DNA from 4 places in the Mycobacterium camsae genome. Region 2 is predicted to be linked to each of the others. Evidence: predicted binding sites of a transcription regulator. Region 2 holds the regulator's gene; each other region holds the start of a gene.
What was found. The regulator LexA, encoded in region 2, represses DNA repair genes until DNA is damaged. The targets are predictions, from matches to a motif close to CGAACANNTGTTCG.

Region 1: a site for LexA is predicted at 1,855-1,868, ahead of ruvC (crossover junction endodeoxyribonuclease RuvC). Genes of this name have one in related genera too.
Region 3: a site for LexA is predicted at 5,642-5,655, ahead of JX552_RS06460 (error-prone DNA polymerase). Genes of this name have one in related genera too.
Region 4: a site for LexA is predicted at 3,986-3,999, ahead of JX552_RS29130 (HNH endonuclease signature motif containing protein). Genes of this name have one in related genera too.

Annotation. Positions count from the first base shown of each region.
Region 1 is NZ_CP070973.1:2,817,162-2,824,392, reverse strand. Features, by position in the region: gene ruvB (Holliday junction branch migration DNA helicase RuvB) at 1-677, opposite strand, end outside; gene ruvA (Holliday junction branch migration protein RuvA) at 674-1,270, opposite strand; gene ruvC (crossover junction endodeoxyribonuclease RuvC) at 1,267-1,821, opposite strand; gene JX552_RS12155 (DUF4178 domain-containing protein) at 1,957-2,562, shown strand; gene JX552_RS12150 (DUF2617 family protein) at 2,568-3,062, shown strand; gene JX552_RS12145 (DUF4247 domain-containing protein) at 3,059-3,490, shown strand; gene JX552_RS12140 (DUF350 domain-containing protein) at 3,513-3,971, shown strand; gene JX552_RS12135 (polyamine aminopropyltransferase) at 3,968-5,548, shown strand; gene JX552_RS12130 (polynucleotide kinase-phosphatase) at 5,586-7,231, opposite strand, start outside.
Region 2 is NZ_CP070973.1:2,662,402-2,669,632, reverse strand. Features, by position in the region: gene JX552_RS11410 (PhzF family phenazine biosynthesis protein) at 1-584, shown strand, start outside; gene JX552_RS11405 (peroxynitrite isomerase) at 588-1,073, opposite strand; gene nrdR (transcriptional regulator NrdR) at 1,095-1,556, opposite strand; gene JX552_RS11395 (LysM peptidoglycan-binding domain-containing protein) at 1,718-2,224, opposite strand; gene lexA (transcriptional repressor LexA) at 2,519-3,208, shown strand; gene JX552_RS11385 (LGFP repeat-containing protein) at 3,221-5,482, opposite strand; gene JX552_RS11380 (TerC/Alx family metal homeostasis membrane protein) at 5,785-6,960, shown strand; gene JX552_RS11375 (acyl-CoA dehydrogenase family protein) at 6,964-7,231, opposite strand, start outside.
Region 3 is NZ_CP070973.1:1,473,602-1,480,832, reverse strand. Features, by position in the region: gene JX552_RS33215 (PE family protein) at 1-993, shown strand, start outside; gene JX552_RS31915 (hypothetical protein) at 1,017-1,184, shown strand; gene JX552_RS06470 (nitroreductase family protein) at 1,195-1,833, opposite strand; gene JX552_RS06465 (TIGR03667 family PPOX class F420-dependent oxidoreductase) at 1,857-2,267, shown strand; gene JX552_RS06460 (error-prone DNA polymerase) at 2,345-5,626, opposite strand; gene JX552_RS06455 (wax ester/triacylglycerol synthase domain-containing protein) at 5,861-7,102, shown strand; gene otsB (trehalose-phosphatase) at 7,139-7,231, shown strand, end outside.
Region 4 is NZ_CP070973.1:6,745,801-6,753,031, reverse strand. Features, by position in the region: gene JX552_RS29155 (DUF4350 domain-containing protein) at 1-341, opposite strand, end outside; gene JX552_RS29150 (DUF4129 domain-containing protein) at 338-988, opposite strand; gene JX552_RS29145 (DUF7847 domain-containing protein) at 1,006-2,439, opposite strand; gene JX552_RS29140 (GatB/YqeY domain-containing protein) at 2,438-2,902, shown strand; partial or broken gene JX552_RS34355 (hypothetical protein) at 3,094-3,920, opposite strand; gene JX552_RS29130 (HNH endonuclease signature motif containing protein) at 4,026-5,510, shown strand; gene JX552_RS29125 (LLM class F420-dependent oxidoreductase) at 5,588-6,574, shown strand; gene JX552_RS29120 (SRPBCC family protein) at 6,730-7,231, shown strand, end outside.

The sequences.
Region 1 (7,231 bases), 150 kb from region 2:
CGCGGCGTGCCCCGCGAGCGGCGCGCGATCTCCGCCGCGGCTTCAGCGCCCAGTTCGATGCCCAGGATGCCCGCGGACCGGGCCAGCACCCGCTCCAACTCGGCCGGCTCGTAGAAGTCCATGTGCGCGGTGAACCCGAACCGGTCGCGCAGCGGGCCCGTCAGGGCACCGGATCGGGTGGTCGCCCCAACCAGCGTGAACGGCGCGACTTCCAACGGAATCGAGGTGGCTCCCGGACCTTTGCCGACCACCACGTCGACCCGGAAGTCCTCCATCGCCAGGTACAGCATCTCTTCCGCGGGCCTGGCGATGCGGTGGATCTCGTCGATGAACAGCACGTCGTGCTCGACCAGGTTGGACAGCATCGCGGCGAGGTCGCCGGCGCGTTCCAGAGCCGGCCCCGACGTCACCCGCAAAGACGACCCGAGTTCGGCGGCAATGATCATCGCCAACGACGTCTTGCCCAGGCCAGGTGGCCCGGACAGCAAGATGTGGTCGGGGGTGCCACCGCGGTTCTTGGCTCCTTCGATCACCAGCTGCAGCTGCTCGCGTACCCGCGGCTGGCCGATGAATTCCCGCAGCGACCGGGGGCGCAGGCTGCCGTCGATGTCACCCTCGCCGACGGCCAGGGCGGGCGAGACGTCACGCTCTTCGGAATCGTCGGGGTACTCGCTCATTTGGCCTTACCCAGCAGCGACAGCGCGGCCCGCAATGCCGTCGAAGTGGACGCGTCCCGGTCGGCGGCCAACACCTTGTCGGTGGCTTCCTCGGCCTGTTTGACGGCGAAACCGAGCCCGACCAGCGCCTCCACCACCGGAGCGCGAACCGCGTGACCGTTCACCCCCGCCGCCGCTGCGCCGGAGCCGGCGACGGCGCCGACCTTGTCGCGCAGTTCCAGCACCATCCGTTCGGCGCTGCGTTTGCCGATGCCGGGCACCCGGGTGAGCGCGGTGACGTCACCGTCGGCTAATGCCTGACGCAGCGCCGTCGCGTCGTGGACGGCCAGCGTCGCCATCGCCAACCGTGGCCCCACGCCGGAGACCGAGAGCAGCGTCTGGAACAGATCGCGAGTCTCTGCGTCGCAGAACCCGTACAGCGTCATCGAGTCCTCGCGCACGATCATCGCGGTGATCAGCCGCGCTTCGGTGCCCGACCGCAGCGTGGACAGCGTCGACGGTGTCGCATTCACCCGGTACCCGACTCCCGCCGCCTCGATCACCGCGTGATCCAGTGCCACCTCCAGCACCTCGCCACGCACCGAGGCGATCATCGGGCGGCCTTCAACTTGGCCAGATACTTGCTGCGCTGTTGCGCCGCCTGAGCCTCGGCGGCCGCCATCCGGGCCAGCATCGGCGCCCGCCAGCAGTGACAGATGGCCAGCGCCAGCGCATCGGCGGCATCGGCCGGCGTGGGCTTGGCCTGCAACGCCAGAATTCTGGTGACCATCGCGGTGACCTGCGCTTTATCGGCGTTGCCGTTGCCGGTGACCGCGGCTTTCACTTCGCTGGGCGTGTGGAAGTGCACGTCGATGTCACGCTTGGCGGCCGCGAGCGCGATCACCCCGCCGGCCTGCGCCGTACCCATCACCGTGGAGACATTGAGCTGGGAGAACACCCGCTCGATGGCCAGCACGTCCGGGTGGTGGGTGTCCAGCCAGTGTTCGACGGCATCGCTGATCGCCAACAGTCGCCGGTGCAACGGCTCGTCGGACGGGGTGCGCACGACGTCGACGTCCAACGCGGTGATGTGCCGCCCGCGGCCGCTTTCCACCAGCGACAACCCGCACCGCGTCAAGCCGGGATCAACACCCATCACCCGCACCGCAGCTCCCCAACGTTGTCAAGACCGAAGTTCCGAACAGCTGTTCGATAGCCTAGCCGCTGGATGCGACATCGCCGGTGAGGGACACGCGCCGCGGCCGTGAGTTAGGTTATGCGCACTAGGGAAGGGTTTGGTGTGGGAGCACAGCTGATCGTGATCGCGGTAGCGCTGTTCATCGCGTCGCTGCTGGTGCTCGTCTATGCCTTCAAGAAGAAGCCTGCGTCCCGGAAACCCGGCGGCCGGCCGGACCCGCTCGCGTTCACCGGCCTGCCCACCGAATTCGGGCCTCGCCAACTCGGTCCCGGCGCCATCATCAGCCACGGCAGCACCGATTACGTGGTCCGCGGCTCCGTCACCTACCGCGAGGGCCCGTTCGTATGGTGGGAGCACCTGCTCGAAGGCGGTGAGGAGCCGGTCTGGTTCAGCGTCGAAGAAGACGACGGTCGCCTCGAGCTGGCGATGTGGTCCAAGCGCACCGATCTCGACCTGCAGCCCGGCGGCGCGCCCACGGTCGACGGCGTCACCATGCACGAAGTGGAGCGTGGGCACGCCGGCTACACCACCGAGGGCACGACGGGTCTGCCGGCGGGCGGCGAGATGGATTACGTCGACTACTCCGGCGCCGACAAAGCCACGCTGCTTTCGTTCGAGCGGTGGGCGCCGGACATGCCGTGGGAGATATCCACGGGCAGGACCGTCCTCACCGGTGAGATCACCGTCTATCCCGCACCCGCGGGCTAATCGCGGTGCCGCTCCACCACCTAGCGGTAGCTCCTGCCGACGTGTCCGGGGCACGATTGGCTTTGGCGCTCAATGCGGCGGCGCCCCCTCCCCTGGCCAGCTATCGACTGGAACACCCCGGCGGTGGTGTCCTGCTGCTCGGCGTCCTGGGCGCCTCCCATGTCGTCACCGTGCAACACGGCGCCGGCCAGTTCTCCGAGCAGGTCTCCTGCGCCACCGGCGGTGAGCTGCCCGCGCGTTCGGATGCGCCCGGCTACCGACTTCAATCGCACAGCGCGACGCACGATGAAGCCGCCTTCCGCACCCTGGCCAAAGACTTACGTGACCGGTGCGCCCGCGTACCCGGCTGGCTGGGCGGGGTATTCCCGGGCGATGACGCCGCGCTGACCGCGCTGACCGCCGAGCCCGACGGCGACGGCTGGCGCTGGCAGACCTGGCACCTCTACCCCACCGGGCCGGGCGGCACGGTGGTCCACACGGCGAGCCGGTGGCAGCCGTGAGCCGCAACCGTCTGCTGGTGATCGCCGGCGGGCTGGCGCTGGCCGCCACGGTCTCGTTGGTCTCCGGGATCGTGTTGCTCAGCCGGGATATCGGCGAGTACATCGCCGGTCACTATCAGGAGTACGCGCACGACGCCAGCACGAAGCGCTATGTCTGTGCGGGATCGCCCAAGCAGGTCGCCGACACACTGGCTCACTACAAGACGCCCGCGGCGCGCGCGTCGAATGGCGGCAGTGAGTACCTGCGTTACAGCAGGAATGTCGTGATCGTCGGGCCCGAGGGCACCCGTGCGTGCAGCATCCGGGTCGAAGACCTGGGCGCGGGATACGGTCACGGCTCCTATGTCTTCCTCGGCCCCGGGTTCACGCCCGGATCCCCATCGGGCGGCTCGGGTGGCAGTCCGGGCGGCCCGGGCGGTGTCAAGTAGGTATTCGCGAAGGAGGACGTTCATGAATTACAGCGCGGTGGAGTTCGGCAGCGTCAGTCTCGATCCCATCTTGCGCGGAGCCGTCGCCACCGTCCTGTACTTCGCGGTGGGCATCGCCGTGCTGATCGCCGGCTTCCTGATGGTCGACGTGCTCACTCCGGGCAATCTGCGTCGGCTGGTGTTCTTGGAACGACGGCCCAACGCCGCCATCCTGGCCACCGCGATGTATGCCGCACTGGCCATCGTGATCATCGCGGCCATTACCACCAGCTCCAATCAGCTGGGTGAGGGCCTGCTGGGAGTGGCGATCTACGGCGGAATCGGTGTGATCTTGCAGGGACTGGCCCTGTTCATTCTGAGAATCGCGGTGCCGGGAAACTTCCACGAACACGTCGAGGAACCGACCCTGCATCCGGCGGCCTTTGCCACCGCGGCCATGCTGCTGGCCGTCGGTGGAGTCACAGCGGCCGCATTGTTATGACGACGACCGCTGCCGCCGAACCGGTCTCACCGTCGCTGGGACGGTGGCGCGCCGTCCTGCTGGCCGCGGTGGCGGCCTGCGCGGCGTGCGGGATCGTCTACGAACTGGCGATGCTGACATTGTCGACCAACCTGAACGGCGGCGGCATCGTGGCGACATCGCTGATCGTCGCGGGCTACATCGCCGCGTTGGGGCTGGGCGCGCTGCTGATCAAACCGCTGCTGGCGCGTGCCGCGATCACCTTCATCGCTGTGGAGGTGCTCCTAGGCATCGTCGGCGGACTGTCCGCCGCGGCCCTGTATGTCGCGTTCGCTTTCGTCAACGGTTCGACGCTGGTGCTGGCGGTGAGCACCGGGCTGATCGGTTGCCTGGTCGGCGCCGAGGTGCCGCTGTTGATGACGCTGCTGCAGCGCGGCCGGGTGCAGGGGCCCTGGGACCCGCGCAGTGATTTGGCCACCGATACCGGACGTACGCTGGCCAACTTGACCGCGGCCGACTACCTGGGCGCCCTGGTCGGCGGGCTGGCCTGGCCGTTCCTGCTGCTGCCTCAGCTGGGCATGATCCGCGGGGCCGCGGCCACCGGCATTGTCAACCTGGTGGCCGCGGCGATCGTAGCGGTGTTTCTGCTGCGGCGGCTGGTGTCGGCGCGCCAGCTGGCGGCGGCGCTGGGCGCACTGACGACGGCGTTGACGCTGCTGGTGATCCTGCTGGTAAACGCCCGGGAGATCGAGCTCTCCAGCCGCCAGCGGCTCTACGCCGACCCGATCATCGCCCACCGGCACTCTGCCTATCAGGACATCGTAATCACCCGTCGCGACCGCGACATGCGCCTCTACCTGGACGGGGATCTGCAATTCTCCACCCGGGACGAATACCGCTATACCGAAAGCCTGGTCTATCCGGCCCTCGGAGGTGGCGCCCAGTCGGCTCTGGTGCTCGGCGGCGGCGACGGGCTGGCGGCGCGCGAACTGCTGCGCCAGCCCGGCTTGCGCCGGATCACTGAGGTCGAGCTGGACCCGGCGGTTGTCGAACTGGCACGCACCACGATGCGCGACGCCAACGGGGGCTCGTTGGACAACCCACGCGTGCAGCTGGTGATCGACGACGCCATGACCTGGCTGCGCGGCCCGCGGACCGACCGGTTCGACGCGGTGATCGTCGATCTGCCCGATCCGGACACGCCCGTGCTGGGCCGCCTGTATTCGACAGAGTTTTATGCGCTGGTCGACCGGGTGTTGTCACCGGGCGGCCTGATGGTGGTGCAAGCCGGTAGCCCGTTCTCGACGCGGAAGGCGTTCTGGCGCACCGTCTCGACCATCCGGTCCGGCGGTTTTGCGGTCACCCCGTATCACGTGCACGTGCCCACCTTCGGTGACTGGGGTTTCGTCCTGGCCCGCCGCGGCGACGCCGCGCCGGCGGCGGCGCTGCCGCGCGATGCTCCCTCCTTGCGCTACCTGGACCAGCGCGTGCTGGACGCCGCGACGGTGTTCTCCGAGGACGTGCGGCCACGTCCGATGGAGCCGTCCACGCTGGACAACCCGCGAGTCGTGGCGGACATGCGGCGGGGTTACGACTGATGCCTGTGGTTGGTGCGGTGGTCCATGTGACTCAACGTCACAACCGTGGGTCGACCGGCTCGGACTCCAACGCGAGGACCGCGAAGACCGCCTGGTGCACCGTCCAGAGCGGCTTGTGGTCGACGAAGGCGGTCAGAGCTTCGATGCCCAGACCATGCTCGCGGAGCGCAAGCTGACGCTTCTTGCCGAGGTGGCGCTCGCGGAGCACGTCCAGCGAGTCGGTGTAGTCAGGGCCGTAGATGATTCGCAGGTACTCCCGGCCACGCACCTTGATGGCGGGCTGAACACGCCCTTCGGTCGGGTAAGCGGGCTTGACGACCATGCCTTCGCCACCAGCGGCCGTCAGGTCGAGCCACCACTGCGTGGCCCGGTCCCGCTCGTCCTGAGAGGCGAGGTCGACGAAGTGGTGGCGGGTCGGCGTGATGAGATCGCCTTGGAGTTTGGCGAGTTCGGCGAGGTGCCACTCGTGGGACTCGGTAAGCGCGAGCGAGCGGCCCTCCGAGGCGAGGATCTGAAAGGGCGCAAGGGTCACGCCGTCGAGCCCTTCGGTGGGCCGGACGTACACCGCGTAGGCATCGCGGAATGCCACGGCGTTCTCGAGCCGGCGCCGCGACCTCTCAGCGAGATCACCGACGTCGAGACCGCGTGCCGCGGCCTGCTCGAGCACACCGAGCGCCTCGGGCAGAACACTCCGGGCGGCCGCGCCCACCGAGGCGTACTGCGCCTTGATGAGGTCGATGGCCTTGGCCGACCAGGGCAGGAACTCGCAGTCGAGGGCGAGCCAGTCGGTGTCCAAGGATTCGAACAGCGGCTCGGCCGCGAGCCGGAGCCGGTCGACGAGTTCGGTGGCGTCCGCGAGGAACGGACGCCCGGTACGCGTGTAGACGACACCTGTGGTGCCATCGCCGATACCGAAGCGTCGCTCGGCGGCGTCGGTGTCCTTGGTGACGACGGCGATGGCGCGCGAGCCCATGTGCTTCTCCTGGCACACCACGCGGGTGACGCCGCAGCCCGCGTACTCCTCGAATGCCTGCTCGGGGTACTCCAGGAAGCCCTCGACCTGCGAAGTCGCGACAGGCGACATGGTAGGCGGGAGATAGATCAGCCAGCGCGGGTCGACCGCGAACCGACTCATGATCTCCAGCGCGGCCGCGGCGTTCTCCTCGGGGACCTTGACCTTGCCGGCGTGGGTGGTCTCCAGCCAACGGGTGCCGGCGACGTCGCCGATCTTGAGAACCGACGCCTCGCGTCGGCTGGGGTGGGGACGCGGGGCGCGGACCGGCTCGTACCACTCCTGTTGCGCTGGGACAGCGGCGATCTCGCGCTCGGGGTAGCGCAGGGCGGTCAGTTCGCCACCGAAGACGACACCGGTGTCCAGGCAGATCGTGTTGTTGATCCACTCCGCCTTCGGGACCGGGGTGTGGCCGTAGACGACCATCGCCTGGCCGCGGTACTCCTGGGCCCAGGGGTAGCGAACCGGCAGGCCGTATTCGTCGGTCTCTCCTGTGGTGTCGCCGTAGAGCGCGAAGGACCGCACGCGGCCGGAGGAACGTCCGTGGTAGCTCTCCTTGAGTCCGGCGTGGGCGACGACGAGCTTGCCGTCGTCGAGGACGTAGTGGCTGATGAGCCCCTCCATGAAGGCGAGTGCCTGCTTGCCGAAGTCCTCGGGCTCGGCCTGCATCT
Region 2 (7,231 bases):
GGCAGCGTGTCGCATCCGAATTGGGTTACAGCGAAACCGTCTTCGTCGATCCGCCCAATGCGGGCGCATCAACCGCGCAGGCGACCATCTACACCCCACGCACCGAGTTGCCCTTCGCCGGCCACCCGAGCGTCGGAGCGTCGTGGTGGTTGCTGCGGCGCGGAACGCCGATCAACACCCTGCATGTGCCCGCCGGCCTCGTCCGGGTGAGTTATGTCGACGACCTCACCGCGATCAGTGCGCCGGCGGAGTGGGCTCCGGAGTTCGCCATCCACGATATGGACTCACCAGAGGCGGTGCTGCAGGCCGATCCCGCCGATTTTCCCGACGACGTCGCACACTATCTCTGGGCGTGGTCCGACGAGGGGTCGGGGTCGATCCGCAGCCGGATGTTCGCGTCGAATTTGGGGGTGGCCGAAGACGAGGCGACCGGCTCTGCGGCGGTGCGGATCACCGAGTACCTCAGCCGCGATCTCGTAATCACGCAGGGGCTGGGATCGCTGATCTGGACCACCTGGAGCGCGGACGGTTGGGTGCGGGTCGCCGGGCGAGTTGTCGACGACGGTGCGCGGCAGGCGGGCTGACGTTCAGCTTTCCCGGTGGAGCACCGCGGCCACGTGATGCTGCTCGGGCTGCCCCACCGCGCCCATCCGCAGCGAGTAGGAGAGCTCGTCACCAGCGATCCGGAAGGAGCGGCTCAGTGCCGTCACTTCTTTGGCGGTCGGGGTCAGTGCTATCGCGCTGGTCGCCAACTCCAGTTCGACGACACCGTCGACAACCGTGTACGTGCCCAGTTCGATCTCAGCGATTCCGCTGGGATGAGCAAGGACGAACTCGATCTTCGCCGGCTCAGGCACGCGCAGGTAACCCAATTCGGCGTGCAGAGGTCTGCCGTCGGAGGCCGCCTTGGTCTTTTTCGCGTAGACCAGAAACGGCTTTCCCACGTGCGTGAAGGCGATTTCTTCGAAGTACTCGAACGGCTGGATGGTGGGGTACTCCCCCGCCCCCTTCCCGGACCAGGTGCCCAGCAACGGCGCCAGTGCTTCCAGGTCGGGATGTAGGTCTTTCGGCATGTAAGGAGCCTAGGGCTACGCTCAGCCCGGCGTCGACACGTTGCGGTGGGCGCGCAGGGCTTCGATCTCCCGCTCGAAGTCGTCGGCTGAGGAGAACGACCGGTACACCGAAGCGAACCGCAGGTACGCGACTTCGTCGAGGTCACGCAGCGGACCCAAGATGGCAAGACCGACCTCGTGGCTCGGTACCTCCGGGCCTGCGGCACGAACCGAATCCTCCACCTGTTGCGCCAGGAGGTTCAGCGCGTCGTCGTCTACCTGACGCCCCTGGCAGGCCCGGCGTACGCCACTGATCACCTTCTCCCGGCTGAAGGGCTCGGTGACGCCACTGCGCTTGACCACGGCCAGAACGGCGGTTTCGACGGTGGTGAATCTGCGCCCGCACTTAGGACACGAGCGGCGGCGGCGGATGGCCTGACCTTCGTCGGTCTCCCTCGAGTCGATCACCCGGGAATCGGGATGCCGGCAGAACGGGCAGTGCATAGCCGCTCCTTCGCCGCGCCTGACGTGGGGTACCGCAGAACCCCCACGAGAGTACCTGTGCGGCTCCTGGTGTGGCCAACGTTGGCGCTATTGGTCCCGAAGCCGACGATGACGGCCGAGGGACGTTGGCGCGGCGCGTTATTCACCCGCTACCGTGCGGTTCACCCGATCGGGGCGATCAACGTCTGGCCGGCGGACACCGCGTTGGAGTCCAACGCATTGAGATTGCGGATGCGTTCCACGACGTCATGAACCGGCGCGCCGGGTGCGACCCGCGTCGCCAGTTGCTGCAGCGACTCCCCTGGTTCCACGCGCACCACGGCGAGCGCCGCGGGCACCTGCGCCGCCGTGTCGGCCGGTTCGTCGTTCAGCACGCTGCCGAAGTTGGCCATCAGCCCGAGCCAGAGCGTGGTGACGCCGGCCAGCAGGGCCAGACCCATCGTCGTCAACGCGGAGACCGGACGGCGCCGGTGCGATGCCGTCGACATTGCGACGCCGGTGCCGAAGTAGCGCAGCGGCGCGCCGCCCGGACGCGCCGGACCAGGCCTGTTCGACCGGCTCTGCCCGGCACGGTAAGCAGGCGACTCGTCGATCGGCCTGTTGGCAGGCCTGGTCACCAGCCGCTGGGAGTTCCAGGTGCGCTGCGGGCCCGCGTAACTGATTGTCATGTCGGTTGCCTCCGGTCGACGAAATATCGCTCGTGTGTTCGACCCTAGTCGCTCAGGTGTTCGATTTCGAACACCTGAGCGACGCGTGTCGTACGAGCAAAACGGTAGACCTCACCACCGACAAGGCTTTGTCGGTGCAACCAGCTGGATGAATTCCGGATACCCGATCCGGCCGAAAGTTACACACTTGTGATTCCGCAGATCCGGGGTGGCGAGGCGGGCCGTCCCGGCACGGCGACACGCGTGTCGAACACATGTTTGATTCTTCGGTCGGGTCCGGTTACATTCAGTGGCATGAGCGACAGCAACGACCCCCCAGCGGACAACCGATTGCACGCCGTGGACGCGACGCTGACCGAGCGCCAGCGCACCATCCTCGAAGTCATCCGCGCTTCAGTCACCACTCGCGGTTATCCGCCGAGCATCCGGGAGATCGGTGACGCCGTCGGCCTGACGTCGACTTCCTCGGTGGCCCATCAGTTGCGGACCCTGGAGCGAAAAGGTTATCTGCGCCGCGACGCCAACCGGCCCCGGGCCGTCGACGTGCGCGCGGCCGATGACGCGGTGACACCGCCCACCACCGAGGTGGCCGGGTCGGACGCGTTGCCGCAACCCACCTACGTCCCGGTGTTGGGCCGCATCGCCGCAGGCGGTCCGATCCTGGCCGAGGAGGCCGTCGAGGACGTTTTCCCGTTACCGCGTGAACTGGTCGGCGAGGGAACGCTGTTCCTGCTCAAGGTCGTCGGCGACTCGATGGTGGAAGCCGCCATCTGCGACGGCGACTGGGTGGTGGTGCGTCAGCAGCACGTCGCGGATAACGGCGACATCGTCGCCGCCATGATCGACGGCGAGGCTACGGTCAAGACGTTCAAGCGGGCAGGCGGTCAGGTGTGGCTGATGCCGCACAATCCGGCATTCGATCCAATCCCCGGAAATGACGCGACCGTGCTCGGCAAGGTCGTCACCGTCATCCGCAAGGTATAGCGGCGCAGACCCTCAGTCGGCTCTGACGAACCCGTTAGCCTGCGCGACGGTCTCGCTGGCAAACCAGAGCTCAGCCAGCGTGTCGTGGTACAGCGCGCTGTTGGGCGTGTAGTACAGGCCGAACCGGGCGCTGGCTTTGATCGGGTAGCCATCGGGAGCGCGGTAGGGGTCGTCGTCCAATGGCAGGTGAATGGTGGGGCGTGACGCCGCACCGTCCGTCACCGGCACTGCGGCCTGCGGTGCCGCGGCGTAAGCCGCCTCCGCTGCAGCCGGCGCGTAGCCCGGGTCATCGGCGGCGGCATGCCGCCCCTTCCTCGGCCCGGGCGTCTCGGCTGCGCCCCGGGCCCCCACGTCGGGCACTTCGTCCTCCACGGGGCCTCCCCGGGGGTAGAAGATGTCGGGGAATTCCTGTTCTGGGGGGGCTTCGGGAACCGCGAAGTCCGGCGCCGCGGGACCCTGGGTTGCCGGCACCGACGACTCCACCGCGAAGTGCTCCGGCGAAACCGCTTCCGTAACCTCGGGCCCACCCTCGACGAGCTGGCCGAAGGCGCCGCGCGTCACGATGGGCGTCGGGGTGGTGTCCACCGCGTCGGGGTCTTCGAAACCTTCGAGTTCGTCGACCTCGTCATACTCCCCGAACTCGGAGTCCTCCTCGGCGCCCGCGGCGTAATCGTCGACGTATGCGCCCTCGTCGTGCTCGTCGTACTCGACCGCAGCCCCGCCCGCTCTGGACCAACTCACCCGTCCCGGGGAGCCGTACTCCGGCACCTCGTGATCTTCGGGGTGGTGCTCGACGGGTGGGAAGCGCTCGGAGCCATAATCGACGTCATCGTGCGTCCAGCGGCCGTCCGGGCCGGCACCGAACTCCTCGGCCACGTCGTGTCCGTGATTGTAGGCAGGCAGCTCGCGAGCGGCCCGACGGCGGCGCAGGCCGAACACCACCAACACGACCATCAGGACCAGCAGCAGCACCGGCACCACCGCCGCCAACCACCACCAATGGAAGGTGAACGTCTTGCCCGAGGGCGGTGAGGCGGACGTACTGGGTTGGTTCTGCCCCGACACCTGCAGGCCGGACAAGAGGGACGCAAGGTTGGCGGGATCGGTGGTGAAAGTGTTCTTCGCGCGATTCCACGAGACCTTGCCGCCGGTGAATTTCTGCGACACCACATCGCCGTCCACCGTCTGGTCGCCGACGGGCGCCCCGAGTTTGCCGGTGGCCCCCTTGAGTTTGTCCCACGCAGCTTTCATCGCCCCGCGCACGACGAACGCGCCGTGCTCGGGAGTCCAGAAGATCACCGGTTTGTCGGCCGCGGAGAAGGTGGCGATCCGGCTGGCGGGGGTGATACCGCCGTCAGCCTCGTTGGCGACCGGGAAGCCCAGGTCGCTGCTGACCGGACCGCCCAGCGACTCGTACTTCTGCAGGATCGGGCCCTCGACGGCATTGGCGCCGGTTGCCGGGCTGAAGAAGATCTTCCCGCCGTTGAACTCCTGAACGATGCCGTCGCCGCCGATCGGATTGGGGCCCCCTTTCTTGGCGCCCAGTGGACCGTTCGCGCCACCGGCGGCACGCCAGGCCATGTTGATGGCGGCCGTGGGGTCGATCGCGATCTGTAGGCCCTTGAGCTGGTCGGCCAGCGCCGGCGGGTTGGTGGCGAACTCCTTGGTCTTCCTGTTCCAGGACACCTCCCCGCCGGTGAACTTCTGAGTCGCGACCTCGCCGTCATAGGTTTCATCCCCGGTTGGAGCTCCCAACACCCCGCCCGAGCTGCCCAGCTTGTCCCACGCGGCGTTGAGCGCGCCGCGGACCACGAACGCGCCGTGATCGGGCGTCCAGAAGATCACCGGGTTGTCGCTGGCCGCGAAAGTGCTCACCCGACTGTCGGGTCCGGCGAGTCCAGGAACCTCGTTGATGGTCGGGAAACCGAGGTCGCTACCGGCCGGACCGCCCAGTGACTCGTATTTGTCCAGGATCGGGCCGAACATGTACTTGGCGCCGGTGGCCGGCGTGAAGTACATCTTGCCGCCGTCGAAGTCCAGGGCGAACCCGTCCCCGATGGGATAGACGTCGCCTTTTCTGGCGCCGAGCGTCGACGCGGCACCGCCGGCCTTGTCCCACGCGGCCATCATGGCCGCCTCGGCGTCGCCGATGGGCGACGCAGCCGCGGTGGGCGCCAGCAACGCCAGGGCCAACCCGGTGGCCAACGTGGCGGCCGTCAGGCCCGCCAGCGCACGTCCAACCAACTTGCTCAATTGACCCCTCTGCCCGTTCACCAAGCCTCCCAGCCGATGCCCTGCCCACCTGGCGAGCAGGCGGATTCACCGCCGTGGGCCGTTTCCCAGCCACGATGCGCATCGCTACCGGGCTCGCATAACTTTGCTCTAGCGAACGAGATATGCGAAGTCAAATCGTACATAGTGCGGAAACGGATACCGAGCCGATGTCGAATTGATGCCGCGCCGCGCTCGAGTCGCGAGAAACCGCGCTGCGCCAGGGACAGCCATTGGGTTACCGTGCCGGAGACAATATCCCGCCTGGCATGCCGGCCGACCCCGTGAGAGGAAAACCAGCGCGCATGGGCGTTTCCGGACTCGGCTGGGCCATCACCATCGTCCTGATCGCCGGGTTGATGCTGTTCGACTACGCCTTCCAGGTACGCAACACGCACGTGCCGACGCTACGTGAAGCCGCGATCTGGTCGACAACCTATATCGGGATTGCGGTGCTTTTCGGTATCGGCGTCGCCGTCGTGGGCAGCCCGCGTATGGCAATCGAATATTTCGCGGGCTACCTGAGCAACGAAGCCCTCTCAGTGGACAACCTTTTCGTATTTCTGGTCATCATCAGCAGTTTCGGAGTTCCGCGGGTGGCACAGCAGAAGGTGTTGCTATTCGGGATCGCGTTCGCGTTGGTCGCTCGGACCGTATTCATCATCTTGGGCGGCGCACTCATCAACAACTTCAACTCGGTCTTCTACCTGTTCGGCCTGGGGCTGCTGGTCATGGCCGGCAAGCTCGCCAAACCGGCGGAGGCAGAAGACCATACCGCCGACAACCTGATCATCCGGTTGGCCAACCGCTTCCTGCGGACGTCGAAGGAATACGACGGCGACGGGTTGTTCGTCGTCGAGGACGGTAGACGGGTCATGACCCCGCTGCTGTTGGTCATGGTCGCCGTCGGCGGCACCGACTTGTTGTTCGCATTCGATTCGGTCCCGGCAATGTTCGGTCTGACTCAGAACATTTACCTGGTTTTCGCCGCAACCGCGTTCTCGTTGCTGGGTCTTCGCCAGCTCTACTTCCTGATCGACAACCTGCTCGACCGACTGGTCTATCTGACCTACGGCCTGGCCGTGATCCTGGGCTTCATCGGCGTGAAGCTGATTCTGGAAGCGTTGCACGGCAACAACCTGTCGTTCATCAACCACGGCAAACCGGTTCCCGTAGTAGAGCTGAGCATCACGGTGTCGCTGTTGGTGATCGTCGCCGTCTTGGTCATAACGACGGTCGTGTCGTTGTTTTCGGCTCGCGGACGTAGGCAGAACGCCGTCAGCCGGGCCCGCCGGCACGCAGCGGAGTATCTGACCCATGCGCAGGATCCGGTACAACGCGCCAATGCCTATGCCGAACTACTGCAGGCTGAACACGAGATCGACACGCTGACAGCAAGATTCAACGGCAAGGTCAAGCAAGACGAGGAACTCGCGGCGCTACTGCAACGCGTCCACGATGCCCACCGCGAAGCGGGCTAGCCGTTACACGCCGAGTCCGCGGCCGATGATCTCTTTCATGATCTCGGTCGTGCCGCCGTAGATGGTCTGCACCCGGGCGTCGAGATAGGCACGGGCAACACTGTATTCACGCATATAGCCGTAACCGCCGTGCAATTGCAGGCAGCGGTCGACCAGGTGAACCTGCTTCTCGGTGGCGTACCACTTGGCCATGGCGGCCTGCTCGGCCGTCAGCTTTCCCTCAAGGTGCAGGGCAAGGAACTCATCGACCATGATGCGCACCACGGTGGCC
Region 3 (7,231 bases), 1.2 Mb from region 2:
GCCGGCGGTGCCGCGACGGTCGCGGGCGCGGTCGGCGGTACCGGGGGGGCCGGTGGTGCCGCCGGGCTGTGGGGCAGCGGCGGTCACGGTGGCCACGGCGGCGCCGGCGGCGCCGGCGGCAACGGCGTCAACCCGGTGCCTGTCACCGATCCCGGACTCGACGGCACCGCCGGGACCAGCAACGTCATCGATGCGGCCCTCAATAACAACGGCACCGACGGCCAGGCCGGCACGCCGGGAGGTCCCGGTTTCAACGGCGGCGCCGGCGGCGCCGGCGGCGACGCCACCGCCAGCGCCGATCAGACCCTATTCGGACGGGGCGGTAAAGGCGGCGACGGCGGCACCGGCGGCGCGGGCGGGGGCACCGGTGGTGCCGGCGGCGCCGGCGGTCTCGCCGCCTCGCAAAAGGGAACCGTCATCGGCGGGAATGGCGGCCACGGCGGCGACGGTGGCGCCGGCACGAACGGCAGCGCCGGTGGTGCTGGCGGCGAGGGTGGTGCCGGGGGTCGCGGCGGGCTGCTATTCGGCGATGGCGGTGCCGGCGGTAACGGCGGTTCGGGTGCTGCCGGCGGTCAAGGCGACGTCGGCGGCACGGGTGGTGTGGGTGGTTTGAACGGCGTTGCGGGCGGCGGCACCGGCGCCGCTAGCTTCTTCAGCCCGGCCGCGGGAGGCGCGGGCGGCAACGGCGGGAGCGGCGGCACCGGCGGCACCGGCGGCACCGGCGGCCTCGGGGGCAAAGGCGGTGTGGGCGGTGCCGCCGGATGGCTGGTCGGCAACGGTGGAGCCGGCGGCCATGGTGGCACGGGTGGCGTGGGCGGCATCGGCGGCAGCGGTGGCGCCGGTACCGACGGCACCGTGGGTGGCAATGCCCTGTCCCCCTCCTTGGTGTCGGCGGTATGGGAGGTGCGGGCGGCAACGCCGGTCACGGTGGGGTCGGCGGCGATGGAGGCAACGGTGGCCGTGGCGGCGCCGGTGGGCGTGGTGGGTTGCTGAGCGGTCAGCAAGGCGCCAGTGACGTGGGTGGAAGTGGGGGCACCGGCGGCACCGGCGGCGCGGGCGGCACCGCCGGCCTCGGCGCAAAGGGTGGCACCATACCGGGAGGAAAATCCGGCAGCGACGGTGCCAACGGTCTCAGCGGCCCCGCCTTCAGCGGCGCCAACGGAACGGACGGCAAGGCCGGCTGAGACTGGCCCGCTACCAGCCGTTCCAGTGCGTCAGGCCCTCGGCGGGCAGTCGCTTGGCCGGCCGGAAGTCGGTGCCCTTGGTGTAGGCGATCGGGAACAGCCCGCCCTGGCTGTACTGGTCGTACGGGATGCCCAGAATGTCGGCCACTTGGCGTTCGCCGTCGTCGAGCAGATGCAGCGTGGTCCAGCAGGAGCCCAGACCGCGCGAGCGCAACGCCAGGCAGAAGCTCCACACCGCCGGGAACAGCGACGCCCAGAACGACACTCCGCCGATCGGCGAGCTCTCCTCCCGGCCACTGATGCACGGGATCAGCAGCACCGGCGCCTCGTGCATGTGCTCGGCGAGGTAGGTCGCCGAATCGCGGACTTTCGCCATCCGCTCGCCGCGGGTGTCGTCGTATCCCGGCGCCGGTGAGCTGAGGTAGCCGCTGGCGTTGGCCAGGTAGACGTCGCCGATCGCCTTCTTCTTGTCCGCGTCTTCGACGAAAACCCATTGCCACCCTTGGGAGTTGGAGCCGGTGGGCGCCTGCAGCGCCAGCTCGAGGCACTCCATCAGCACGTCGCGCGGCACCGGCTTGGCGAAGTCGAGGCGTTTGCGGACCGAGCGGGTGGTGCGCAGGACTTCATCGACGGTCAAGTTGAGGGTCATGTGTGGAGGCTACCGTTGAGCCTATGAGTATCGAACTGTCGCAAGAGGTTTCCAGCCGGCTCGAATCCGATCACTATGGTTGGCTGACCACGGTCGCCAAATCCGGACAGCCGGTCCCGCGGCTGATCTGGTTCTACTTCGACGGCACTGACCTGATGGTCTACACGATGCCCAGCGCCGCCAAGGTCGCCCACATCAAGGCTCGGCCGCAGGTCAGCATGAACCTGGACTCCGACGGCAACGGCGGTGGCATCATCGTCGTCGGCGGGACGGCGGTCGTCGATGCCACCGATGTCGACTGCCGCACCGACGAGCCGTATTGGGCGAAGTACCGGGAGGAATCCGACCAGTTCGGTCTCACCGACTCGATGGGCACCTACAGCACCCGGCTGCGGATCACCCCGATCAAGGTGTGGACCACGCCGACAGCGTGAGTCCACCGCGCCGAGTGTGACCTGATGGCGGGAAAATCGCGGAAATTCCGCCGTGGGAACACGTTCGGCGCAACAGGTCAGCGAAAATCGCGGGACTTCGAGCCGACGGCCAGGCTGATGCGGCCCAAGCGTTCGGCGACGACGGTGATCGCGCCGCTGGCGTTCTGCACCTGACCGCGGATCAGCAACGCCGGCGCGGTGTGCGCGAGCTTGCGGTGCCGCGCCCACACCCCCGGCGTGCAGAGCACGTTGACCATCCCGGTCTCGTCTTCGAGGTTGACGAACGTCACCCCCTGGGCGGTCGCGGGCCGCTGCCGATGGGTCACCGCTCCGGCCACTAGCACCCGGTCCCCGTCGGGCACGGTGCCCAGCGCGGCAGCCGGCACCACCCCCATCGCATCCAAATCGGCCCGCAGGAACTGAGTCGGATAACTGTCCGGTGAGACGCCGGTGGCCCACACGTCGGCCGCGGCCAGCTCCAGCTCACTCATCCCCGGCAGCTCCGGGACGTGTGACGACGAACCCACCCCGGGCAATCGGTCCGGCCGTTGAGTGGCCGCGGCACCGGCCGCCCACAACGCCTCCCGCCGGGACATGCCGAAACAGCCCAGGGCCCCGGCCGTCGCCAGCGCCTCGGTCTGCGGCACGGACAGTTGCAGCCGCGACGTCAGGTCCAGCAGAGAGGTGAACGAGCCGTTGGCTTTTCGCTCTTCGGCCAGCTTCTCGGCCAGGTCGTCACCGATGTGACGGACGGCGCCCAGCCCGAGGCGGACCTCCATCCCGGCATTTTCTAAAGTCGCGTGCGCCAGGCTGGCGTTGACGTCGGGGCCATGCACCAGCACCCCGTGCCGACGCGCGTCGGCCACCAACGACTGCGGTGAATAGAAGCCCATCGGCTGGGCGCGCAGCAGCGCGGCACAGAACGCCGCCGGATGATGCAGCTTGAACCACGACGAATAGAACACCAGCGACGCGAAGGACAGCGCGTGGCTTTCCGGGAACCCGAAGTTGGCGAACGCGTGCAGTTTTTCGTAGATCCGGTCGATCACGTCATCGGAGGCACCGTGCAGGGAGCGCATGCCCTCGTAGAACCGGCCGCGTAGCCGCTGCATACGTTCGGTCGACCGTTTGGAGCCCATGGCGCGCCGTAGCTGGTCGGCCTCGGCGGCGGAGAAGCCGGCACAGTCCACCGCCAGCTGCATCAACTGTTCCTGAAACAGCGGCACACCCAGCGTTTTGCGCAGGGCCGGCTCCATGGAGGGATGGTCGTAGACAACCGGGTCCAGGCCATTGCGCCGCCGGATGTAGGGGTGCACCGAACCGCCCTGGATGGGCCCGGGGCGGATCAGCGCGACCTCCACCACTAGGTCGTAGAAGATCCGGGGCCGCAGCCGCGGCAGGGTGGCCATCTGGGCGCGCGACTCCACCTGGAACACACCCACCGAATCGGCCCGGGCCAGCATCTGGTACACCGCGGGCTCGGAGAGGTCGAGCCTGGCGAAATCCACTTCGATGTCCTTGTGCTCGGCAACCAGGTCCCGGGCGTAGTGCAGCGCCGAGAGCATGCCCAGCCCCAGCAGATCGAACTTCACCAGACCGATTGCCGCACAGTCGTCCTTGTCCCACTGCAGCACGCTGCGGTTGTCCATGCGCGCCCATTCCACCGGGCACACGTCGGCGATCGGACGGTCGCAGATCACCATGCCGCCGGAATGAATGCCCATGTGCCGCGGCAGGTTGCGGATCTGCTCGGCCAGATCGACGACCTGCTCCGGGATGCCCTCGATATCGGCGGGCTGCCCGCTCCAGTGACTGATCTGTTTGCTCCACGCGTCCTGCTGCCCTTGCGAGAATCCCAGCGCGCGCGCCATGTCGCGCACCGCACTGCGTGCCCGGTAGGTGATGACGTTGGCCACCTGGGCGGCATAGTCGCGGCCGTATTTGTCGTAGACGTACTGGATGACCCTTTCCCGCTGATCGGACTCGATGTCGATGTCGATGTCGGGCGGCCCGTCTCGGGCGGGCGACAGGAATCGCTCGAACAGCAGATCGTTGGCCACCGGGTCGACCGCCGTCACCCCCAGGGCGTAACAAACAGCGGAATTGGCCGCCGATCCCCTGCCCTGGCACAGAATGTCATTGCGCCGGCAGAACTGCGTGATGTCGTGCACGACCAGGAAGTAGCCCGGAAACTGCAACTGGGCAATGACTTTCAGTTCATGCTCGATCTGGGCATACGCTTTCGGCGACCGCTCGGCCGGACCGTAGCGATCGGCGGCACCCGCCATGGTCAACATACGCAGCCAGCTGTCCTCGGTGTGCCCGTCGGGCACGTCGAACGGCGGCAACTGCGGCGCGATCAACGCCAGGCCGAACGCGCACTGCTCGCCGAGTTCGGCCGCGGCGGTCACCACTTGGGGGCGCTGCGCGAACAACCGCGCCATCTCTTCACCGGAGCGCAGATGAGAGCCGCCCAGTGGGGCCAGCCACCCCGCCGCGGCATCCAGGGACTGCCGGGCCCGAATCGCGCCCATCGCCATGGCCAGCCGGCGTCGCGACGGCCCCGCGAAATGGGCGCCGGTGGTGGCGACGACGCCGACCCCGAAATGTGGCGCCAGGTCGGCCAGCGCCGCGTTACGTTCGTCGTCGAGCGGCTGACCGTGATGAGTCAGTTCGACGCTGACCCGGCCAGCGGTGAACCGGTCCACCAAATCAGCCAGCGCCCGTGTTGCGGCTTCCGGACCACCCACTGAAAGCGCTTGCCGCACAGCACCTTTGCGACAGCCGGTGAGAATGTGCCAGTGCCCGCCGGCCGCCTCGGTCAACGCGTTGATGTCGTAGCGCAGCTTGCCTTTCTCACCACCGGCCAGGTGCGCGGCGGCCAGCTGCCGGGACAACCGTCGGTAGCCTTCCGGACCACGGGCCAGCACCAGCAGATGGGGACCGGGCGGATCGGGCTGCTCGGTGCGCGCCACCGACGACAGCGACAGCTCGGCACCGAACACCGTGCGCACGCCGAGCTCGGTGGCCGCTTCGGCGAACCGCACCGCTCCATAGAGGCCGTCATGGTCGGTCAGCGCGAGGGCACGCAGACCCAACCGCGCCGCCTCCTCGACCATCTCCTCCGGCGTGCTGGCCCCGTCGAGGAAGCTGTATGCCGAATGGGCATGGAGCTCGGCGTAGGCGACCGATGAACGAGCCCGCCGCCCATCCGGCTTTGCCGTATACGACCCCCGCTTGTGCGATAACGGAGCGTCACCGGCCGGCACAACGGGGGCCGCCGCACCGGCATGGCGCGGCTTGCCGTCAAGCACCCGTTCCATTTCGGCCCAACTCGGTGGCCCGTGGTACCAGCCCATGGTAAGCCATCATACCGAACATATGTTCGATATGATGGCTTACCATGGGAACAACCGTGCGAACAACTTTAAAACGACGCAGAAACGATTTGCGAACCGCGTCACACGCCGGTGCATCGCCGCACTTAAACGCACCTTTATCTGGATCACACGGAATTAACCTGGCGGACCTACCGATGTGCGGCACCGACCGGATACTGGTACAGATTGACAAGACAATGGCGGGGGTTGGGCATGGCGGAAGTGATCACACCGGGCATTGGGCCGGCACGTGCTCGGGGCTCGGACCCACGCACGGGCATGGTGACAGGAGCCGTCGCCGTCGTCGCCGGCCCCGCTCCCGGATCGGGCGAGATCAAGGAATTACTGGCGGAACGGTTCGGGCGCACCTCGACGCCGGACGTCGACATCACTGCGCATGTGCAACGGGTGGCACTCCCGACTCCCGGTGACGACGACGAACTGTTCCGTGCCATCGCCCACGCCCTGGAACGACCACTGGACCCCGGCCGTCCCCGGTGGGAATGCTGGATCATCGAAGGCCTGCGGGACGACCAGTGGGCCATCCTGATCAAAATCGGCCGCGAGGTTGCCGAGCATCTTTCCCCGGCCCATCTGCTCGCCCGGCTGTGCACCCCCGCCGACCACACTGGGTTCATTGATTCCGTTGCGACAGATCCGGTTTCACCCACGAGCCGGTCCGGGTGGACCGACGTCTTATGGCAGGCCGCGGCATTCGCCGTCAACGGCCTCACCGCCGCGGCAAGTGCCTTGCAACCCCTGCTGGCCGGCGGCCCCGCACCGACCGCGCGCCACTACCGGACCGTTGTCGTGCCGCGTGGCGCCGTCGACCACATCGCGCGTAAGTTCGGCGTGACCGCCGACGACGTCGCGTTGGCGGCGATCACCGAGGGATTCCGCACCGTTCTCCTGCAGCGGGGGCAGCGGCCACAGGCAGATTCGTTGCGCATCCTGGGGTCGGCGCTGACCCAGCTTCCCGTCGAGCACCGAGACCCCCTTCAGCAGCTGCGCGCAGTACCCAACCAGGCCCGCCCGCAACCCGGGGTAAGATCTCCTCTAGCCTTGTGCAGCAAAGTGATTGACGTCTTCAGCCGGACGCCGCGCCAGAGTGTGGTGGCACTGGCCACCACTCCGCCCGGACCGCGGCACCGGTTGCGCCTGATGGGCCGGCGGCTCGAGCGACTGCTGCCGATCCCGCCGACGGCCCCGGAGTCGGGCACCGGGGTCGCTTTTCTCAGCTACGGCGACGACCTGGTCTTCGGCATCACCACCGACTACGACACTGCGCCTGATGTCCTTGCCGGCGGCATCGAATCGGGCCTGGCGCGCCTGGTGGCGGCCAGCGGTGACTCGGTCGTGCCATTCGACCGCCGACGCAAGCGTCCCACGCGGGCACTGCCCAACGGCGCGGCACGGTGGCGGCCCTCCTCGCCACCCGCCCGGGTGCGCCACTGACGAACAACCGTGCCGACCTTCGTGAGAAGGTGGGGCATGCCTAAGTCGGGGTCCGTCATCATCGACCCACGCCATCATGATGCGGTGTTGTTCGACCCAGCTTTGCCGCCTTGCCAACCGCTGCTCGAC
Region 4 (7,231 bases), 3.0 Mb from region 2:
TCGCCGGGGGCATCGGCCAGCTTGCGCAGCAGCTCGTTGTCGGTGACGTACTGCGACTGCGCCACCAGCAGCAGCGTGTCCGCCCGGGCCGCGCCGCGCACTTCGGCGACCGTGTTGGCGACGACGACCTCGACACCGGCCTCGCGCACCAGCGTTACCAGAGCGTGCGCGCCGGCCGGGCTGGTGGCTTCGGGGTCCATGGTGCCCCCGGGTCGTGGCGCCGTCAGGTAGGTGGTGATCGTCGCGACGATCACCAGCGCTGCCAGTGTGAGTAGCACCCCACGCCAGGGGCGTCTCTGCTGCACGGTGCCGGTCGGCGCATCGGGACGCGTGGACGTCATCGGACCTTCGCCCAGGAGTCCGGTGGCGTGGGTTGCGTCACGGCACTTGATGCGGCAGAGCGCGAGCGCAGATGATCGTCGAGATCGGCGATCATCTGGTAGGCAGCTTGAGTGCCGGGCCGCTCGCCGTAGGTGACATCGTTGAAAGCCGTTGCCGCTTGCGTTAACTCGGCGGCGAGATGAGGCAGCGCTGCACCGGCGTCGTGAGCCAGCTCGTTGGCGGTGCGGCCGGGAACCTGCGTCAACACGTTGGTCTCCTCCAGCTCGCGGGCGACTGCGCGTAGCCGGTGTCTGATGGCGGCCGCCCAGTTGCCTTCGGCCGCAAAGGCTTCTGCGGTAGCGCGGTGTTGTGCAGCGGTCAGTTGACCCGCGTCGAACAATTCGTAATCCCCACCGCGGTTGGTGCGTATGGTTCGCCGCGCGATGCGCACCGCGACGAAGACGGCGACGGCCACTACGATCAGCAGCACGGTGACGGTGAACCATCCGCCCGATATGTGGGACGTCTTGAGCAACAGCTTGAGCAGGAACTCGTTGATCTTGTCGAAGATCACGTCGGTCAGCGTCTGTTTGGGATAGATCGGCTTGTTCAGCTCGCGCTGCGCAGCGTCATGCGCGGCATCGCGGTCGATGTCGATGGCGGGCACTGTCAGTCGGTACTTCCCTAGTAAGGCCGGGTTAGCCAGAGGTTGTCGGTGGAATCCACGGCGGCCGGCCCGCCGGCAGCGCCGGTCTGCAACACCAGATCGAACGCCTCGGCACGGATCCTCCGGTCGGTGTACAACAAGACGACGACGCCGGCGACGAACGGCGTGGTGACTATCTGGCTGATGCCACCTCCGATGGACGAAAGTGCGGTGCCGACCAACAGCGTTGTGGTGCTCGACGCTCCCATCATCAGGATCTGGCCGACGATGCTGAACGGCGCCGAGATGGCACCGCCGACGATGCCCACCACCATGGCGGCCAGCACGCGGATGCCGAGTACGCGCCAGAAGCCGTTGCGCACCAAGCGGAAAGATCTTGTGATGGCGTCGAAAACGGGCAACCTTTCCAGCACGATCAGCACCGGTGCGAAGATCAGCACCGTGTACGCGTAGGTCACAAGCGCAGCCACCAGCAGGAGCAGCGGGAATCCGAGCAGTACTGCCACGCCGGCATTGGCGGCGACGCCGACGCCGATCAGGATCACCACCACCAACCCGATGATCACGGCCAATCCGACGGACTCCAACAGCGCGAGGCCGAGCAGGGCCAGGAGCCGACCGCGGACCTTGGCCCACGCTTCACCGATGGTGATCGGCGAGCCGAACACCGCCCGCCCGACGATGACGGTGAGCATCCCACTGAGCAGGATGCTGCCCAGCCAGCTGACCAGCGCGCTGCCGCCCAGCGATGCCATCCAGGCGCCGAGGGTTCCGAGGCTGGGCTCGGACCTGTCGGTTTCCAGCGAGTTCGCCGCGGCCAGTGGGCCGATGGCGGCGAGTAGGGAGATGACCTGCATGACCACTACGACCATCGCGGTGAGGCCCAAGGTCGGCTTCGGATTGGCGCGGATGTAGCCGACCGCCCCGTTGAAGATGTCACTCAGCGTGAGCGGGCGTAGCGGGATGATGCCGGGTTTGGCGGCCCCCGGGATCAGCGGCGGGCCGTAGCCGGGTTGGCCGTAGCCCGGTGGTGGGCCGTAGCCAGGCGGGCCGTAGCCGGGTGGCGGGCCGTAGCCAGGCGGGCCGTAGCCGGGTGGCGGGCCGTAGCCCTGGGGCGGGCCGTAGCCCTGGGGCGGGCCGTAGCCCTGGGGCGGGCCGTAGCCCTGGGGCGGGCCGTAGCCCTGGGGCGGGCCGTAGCCCTGGGGCGGGCCGTAGCCCTGGGGCGGGCCGTAGCCGGCCGGTGCGGCGTATGCCGGCGGCGGCCCGTAGGCGGGAGGCGGCTCGTAGGCGGGAGGCGGCTCGTACGCCGATGAACCCTCATCCGGGTGTTCAGGCGGCAGCGTGCTCACCGTAGGCAGCGGCTGTCGTCGATTGTCATGGGGTACATCCTGTCGGCGGTTGGTGCATTTCTCAATGTAGGTCCCCGGGTCAGCGCGTAGCGTCTCTGGAATGGCGGAACTCAAATCCCGGCTGCGGGCGGACCTGACCGACTCGATGAAGGCGCAGGACAAGTTACGGACTGCGACGTTACGCATGCTGTTGGCCGCGATTCAGACGGAGGAGGTCTCGGGGAAGGCGGCCAAGGAGCTCTCCGATGACGAGGTGCTCAAGGTGCTGGCCAGAGAGTCCCGCAAGCGTGGCGAGGCCGCCGAGATATATACGCAGAACGGCCGCGGTGAGCTCGCCGCCAACGAGCATGCCGAGGCGCGAATCATCGACGAGTACCTGCCGACGCCACTGACTGAGGCCGAAGTGGTCGATGTCGTCGAGACCGCGATCGCCCAGGTCGCCGAGACCCTCGGCCACGCGCCTTCCAAGAAGGAGATGGGCCTGGTGATGAAGGTCGCGACCGGAATCGCGGAGGGCAAGGCGGACGGGGCGCGGCTGTCTGCGGCGGTCAAAGACCGGCTCTGACCCACGGCGTGCGACGGCGGGTTGGGCGTCGGTGTTGTCATCGGTCAAGACACCGGTGACGTTTGCCGGTCTTGGCGTGTGACCGCGGGTTCATCCGTTGCCCACATATGTCACCGCGATCGCGAGCCGAGTGTGCTCGATCACCGATGTCAAGAGACATCGCAGTCAACGTGTCGCCGAGTTGCCTCATGTCAAGATGCGCGCGACGGACGGTTGGTTGCCGCACGTGAGCGTGCGCGCTTGGTGACTGGGGCGGGGATGCTCACTGGTGCTTTGCTGGTGGTCAGGGTGAAGAGACGGTTGGTCAACGCCTGAATCTGGCGTTGGGTGGCGGCTGGATTGATCAGCGAGTAGGTCCGCGTGAGCCCCACGATACGGTCCACGGTCATGCTCGGGTGGTCGGTCGCCGGGTGAAACGGGGTGGTGGCCTTGTCGTGTTTCCTGGATACCTTGGCGCCTGTGCGGATTTTGGATACCAGTTTCTGCTGGGATCGGGAACGGCATCGAGGCGGCGATGTGATTGAGGGCGGCCAGTACGTGTTTGGCCGTCCTATCCGGTAGCGGGCGGCTTCCGGTCCAACCGGTGGCGATGTCGGTGACCGTCAACGTGAACGCATGGCCTCCATCCCGGTTGCCGCCGTCGTGGAAGACCGTGTCGATCTCGACGAAGCCGGGCACAGCGTCATCCCATCGGGCCCAGGTACGTGTCGGGATCTGACTTCGGATCAGCGAACTCGGCTTGTGCCCACGCGCACACAGCCACCAGCCCGACGAGCATCGACGCGAGCCGTTTGCCGGCGGGCATGCCCAGCACCGTCCCGCAGATCGTCAGCGCCGCGATGACCTCGGGTCCGTACTTCACCGGCCGAGCACTGCGCATGGTGACGACCGTGGGCGCCAGCGCGGCTTTGAGCGCCTTACGGGCATGACTGCGATGCCAGCCGGTATTGGCACACAACTCATCCGGGATCACTCCCTTACCGCGCTTACTCGCCGCCTGGTAACGGGTCGCGGTCATCTCGGTGATTGCTGTGCGCTGTGCCAATCTGACGCGCCCGCGGTGTCGGGGTGAGCAGGTACTATAGAACGTATGTTCGATAGATTGCCGTTCGTTGCGCCGGGGATGGCGGAGTATGACGGCTATCGGGAGGTGTTGGCCCACCGGCGGGCTCTGTTGGAGGAGACTGAGCAATCGGTGGGTTGGATGGCGCGGATCGTGGGGGCGGCGCGCTCGGTCAACCAGGACATGGCTGCGGAGTTGGTGGCGATCGGGCAGTTGTTCGCCCACCGCCTGGTGCCGGGTGCAGAGGCGGGGCAGTGGGCGATCGACACGTTCAAGGCGGTGGCGGGGGAGGTGGCCGCGGGGCAGAAGATCAGCCAGGGGCGCGCGGAGACCAAGCTGCGGTATGCCCGGGCGATGCGGGAGCGGTTGCCGGCGGTGGCGGCGGTGTTTTGTGCCGGGGACATCGATCTGGAGGCGTTTTCCACGATCGTGTTCCGCACCGATCTGATCGAGGACCCGCAGGTGCTGGCGGCGGTGGATGCCGCCATCGCGGCGCGGGTGGCGCGCTGGCCGTCGCTGAGTCGGGGTCGGCTGTCGCAGAAGGTGGACGCGATCGTGACTCGCGCCGATGTGGATGCGGTGCGGCGCCGCCAGAAGGTGCAGGCCGAGCGGGAGGTGTGGATCGGCGGCGTGTATGAGGGGCTGTCTCAGATTGATGGGCGGCTGCGTGCCACCGACGCTCAGGCTGTCGATGCGCGGCTGTCGGGGTTGGCGGCCACGGTGTGCCCGAATGATCCGCGCACGCTGGCCCAGCGCCGCGCCGATGCGTTGGGGGCGCTGGCCGCCGGAGCGACCCGGCTGGGCTGTGAGTGCGGGCGCGACGATTGCACCGCGGGCGGGGGTAAGGCGTCCTCGCCGGTTGTGATCCATGTGATCGCCGAACAGGCCACCCTCAACGGCCACAGTGACGTCCCGGGGTGTGTGCTGGGCGGTGAGGACCTCATCACCGCCGAACTCTTAGCGGAGTTGGCGTTGACCGCTAAGCGGGTACCGCTGATCCACCCCGGCTACCACGCACCCGAACCCCACTACACCCCGTCGGCCGCGTTGGCCGCTTTCGTGCGGGCCCGGGATCTGACGTGCCGGTGGCCGGGTTGTGAGGTGCCGGCCACTGGCTGCGATCTCGACCACACCATCGCCTATGCCCGGGGCGGGCCCACCCATGCCGGCAACCTCAAGTGCTACTGCCGCACTCACCACCTGCTGAAAACGTTCTGGGGCTGGAGCGAACAACAACTCGCTGACGGCACCTTGATCCTGACCTCCCCGGCCGGGGACACCCACGTCACCACCCCGGGCAGTGCCTTGCTGTTTCCCAGCCTGTGCCACGCCGTGGGTGGGATGCCCGCCCCCGAAGCCCAAACCCCACCGCAGGACTACTGCGCCCAACGCACTGCGATGATGCCCCAACGCCGGCGCACCCGCACCCAAGACCGCGCCCAACGCGTGGCCGCCGAACGCCGCGCCAACCACCAAACCCGCATCGCCGCCCACCACACCACCGACGGCCCCGCCCCACCCGACAACGAACCCCCACCCTTTTAAGCCCAGCACCTCGGCGATCCCGCCGATGTCGGCACCACGCACCGTTTGCCGCGCGGGCAGCAGGGTACCCGTCAGGTATGGCACGGTTCGGGTATACCTTGATGACGGAGCAAACGGGCCCGAAAGAGCTTGTGCGCGATGCTGTTTCGGCAGAGCAGCGGGGATTCGACTTCGAAGTCTGCAGCGACCACTTCTCACCCTGGCTGGCTTCGCAGGGGCATGCCCCCAACGCCTGGGCGGTACTGGGCGCCGTGGCGCACGCCACCGAACGGGTGGATCTGTATTCCTACGTAACCTGTCCCACGATGCGCTACCACCCCGCGATCGTCGCGCAACAGGCGGCCACGGTGCAGATTCTCGCCGACGGACGATTCACGCTCGGCGTGGGCAGTGGTGAAAACCTCAACGAACACGTGGTCGGTAAGGGGTGGCCCACCGTCGAGCGCCGGCAGGACATGTTGCGCGAGGCGATCAAAATCATCCGCGAACTATTCGGTGGCGAACTGGTCGACTGGCGCGGTGACTACTTCCAGGTGGATTCCGCGCGCCTGTGGGACGTGCCTGACGTGCCGCCCGCAATCGGTGTGGCGATGGCTGGCGCCCGGGGAGTGGAGAAGTTCGGCAAACTGGCTGATCACCTCATCGCGGTGGAACCAGACCAGGAACTGGTCGACGCCTGGCGGACCGCGCGTCAGAGCGGCGGCTGGCCCGGGGCTGGCCGCGTTGTCGGACAGTTGCCGGTGTGCTGGGATCCCGACCGCGACGCGGCGATCGCCCGTGCCCATGATCAGTTCCGCTGGTTTGCCGGCGGCTGGGCGGTGAACGCGGACCTGCCGACGCCCGCAGGATTCGCCGGCGCAACCCAGTTCGTGCGGCCCGATGACGTCGCCGACCGAATTCCTTGCGGGCCGGATCTGGACGCGATCGTGGACGCTGCGAGGTCCTACTGGGAAGCCGGATTCACCGATATCGCACTCATCCAGATCGGCGGGCAGTCTCAGGAGCAATTCCTCAAGGAAGCCGCTGAACCACTGCTGGACGCCCTGCGCAGCGCCGCGGGTTGAGTCATTACGGGCGCCGCCACGTTTGGGCAACCATCGCCGGGGTATCTCGACAGCATCCGACGGCAGCCTCCGACGCCAGCATCCGTAGGCAGCATCCGGCGGCAGCGCTCGATGACGCGGCTGCCAAATTGTCGGCAAAGCAAGGAGTTTGGTACATGAATGATCCGTTGGCGAGCAAGACGGCGGCGTTGGTGAAGGGGCTGGGGGTCGCCAGTCTGGGCCTGGGCATCTCCGAGATTCTGCTACCGGGAAAGATTGCAGCCCTCGCCGGTGTTGACGAGACCACACGCTCACGCACCATCATCCGAGCCCTCGGTATGCGTGAATGTGGTCACGGCGCAGCGCTGTTGGCTGGCCCGGACCGACTCGTCTGGACCCGCGTCGCCGGCGACGTACTGGATGTCGCGTTTCTGGCGGCCGGAGTGCTCCGACGTGGCCCCGGCCGGCGTCGGCGCGGCATGATCACCCTCGGCGCGCTCACCGCGATCGGCGGGGCGGACCTGTATGCCACCCTGCGTGCCACCCGCGCAGATACCGCCCGCCATGGGGGCGCGCAGCAGCACCGCACGCTCCGCGCCTCGATCACCGTAATGCGCAGTCCGGAAGAGGTTTACGGCTTCTGGCGCGATCTGGAGAACCTGCCCGAGTTCATGTATC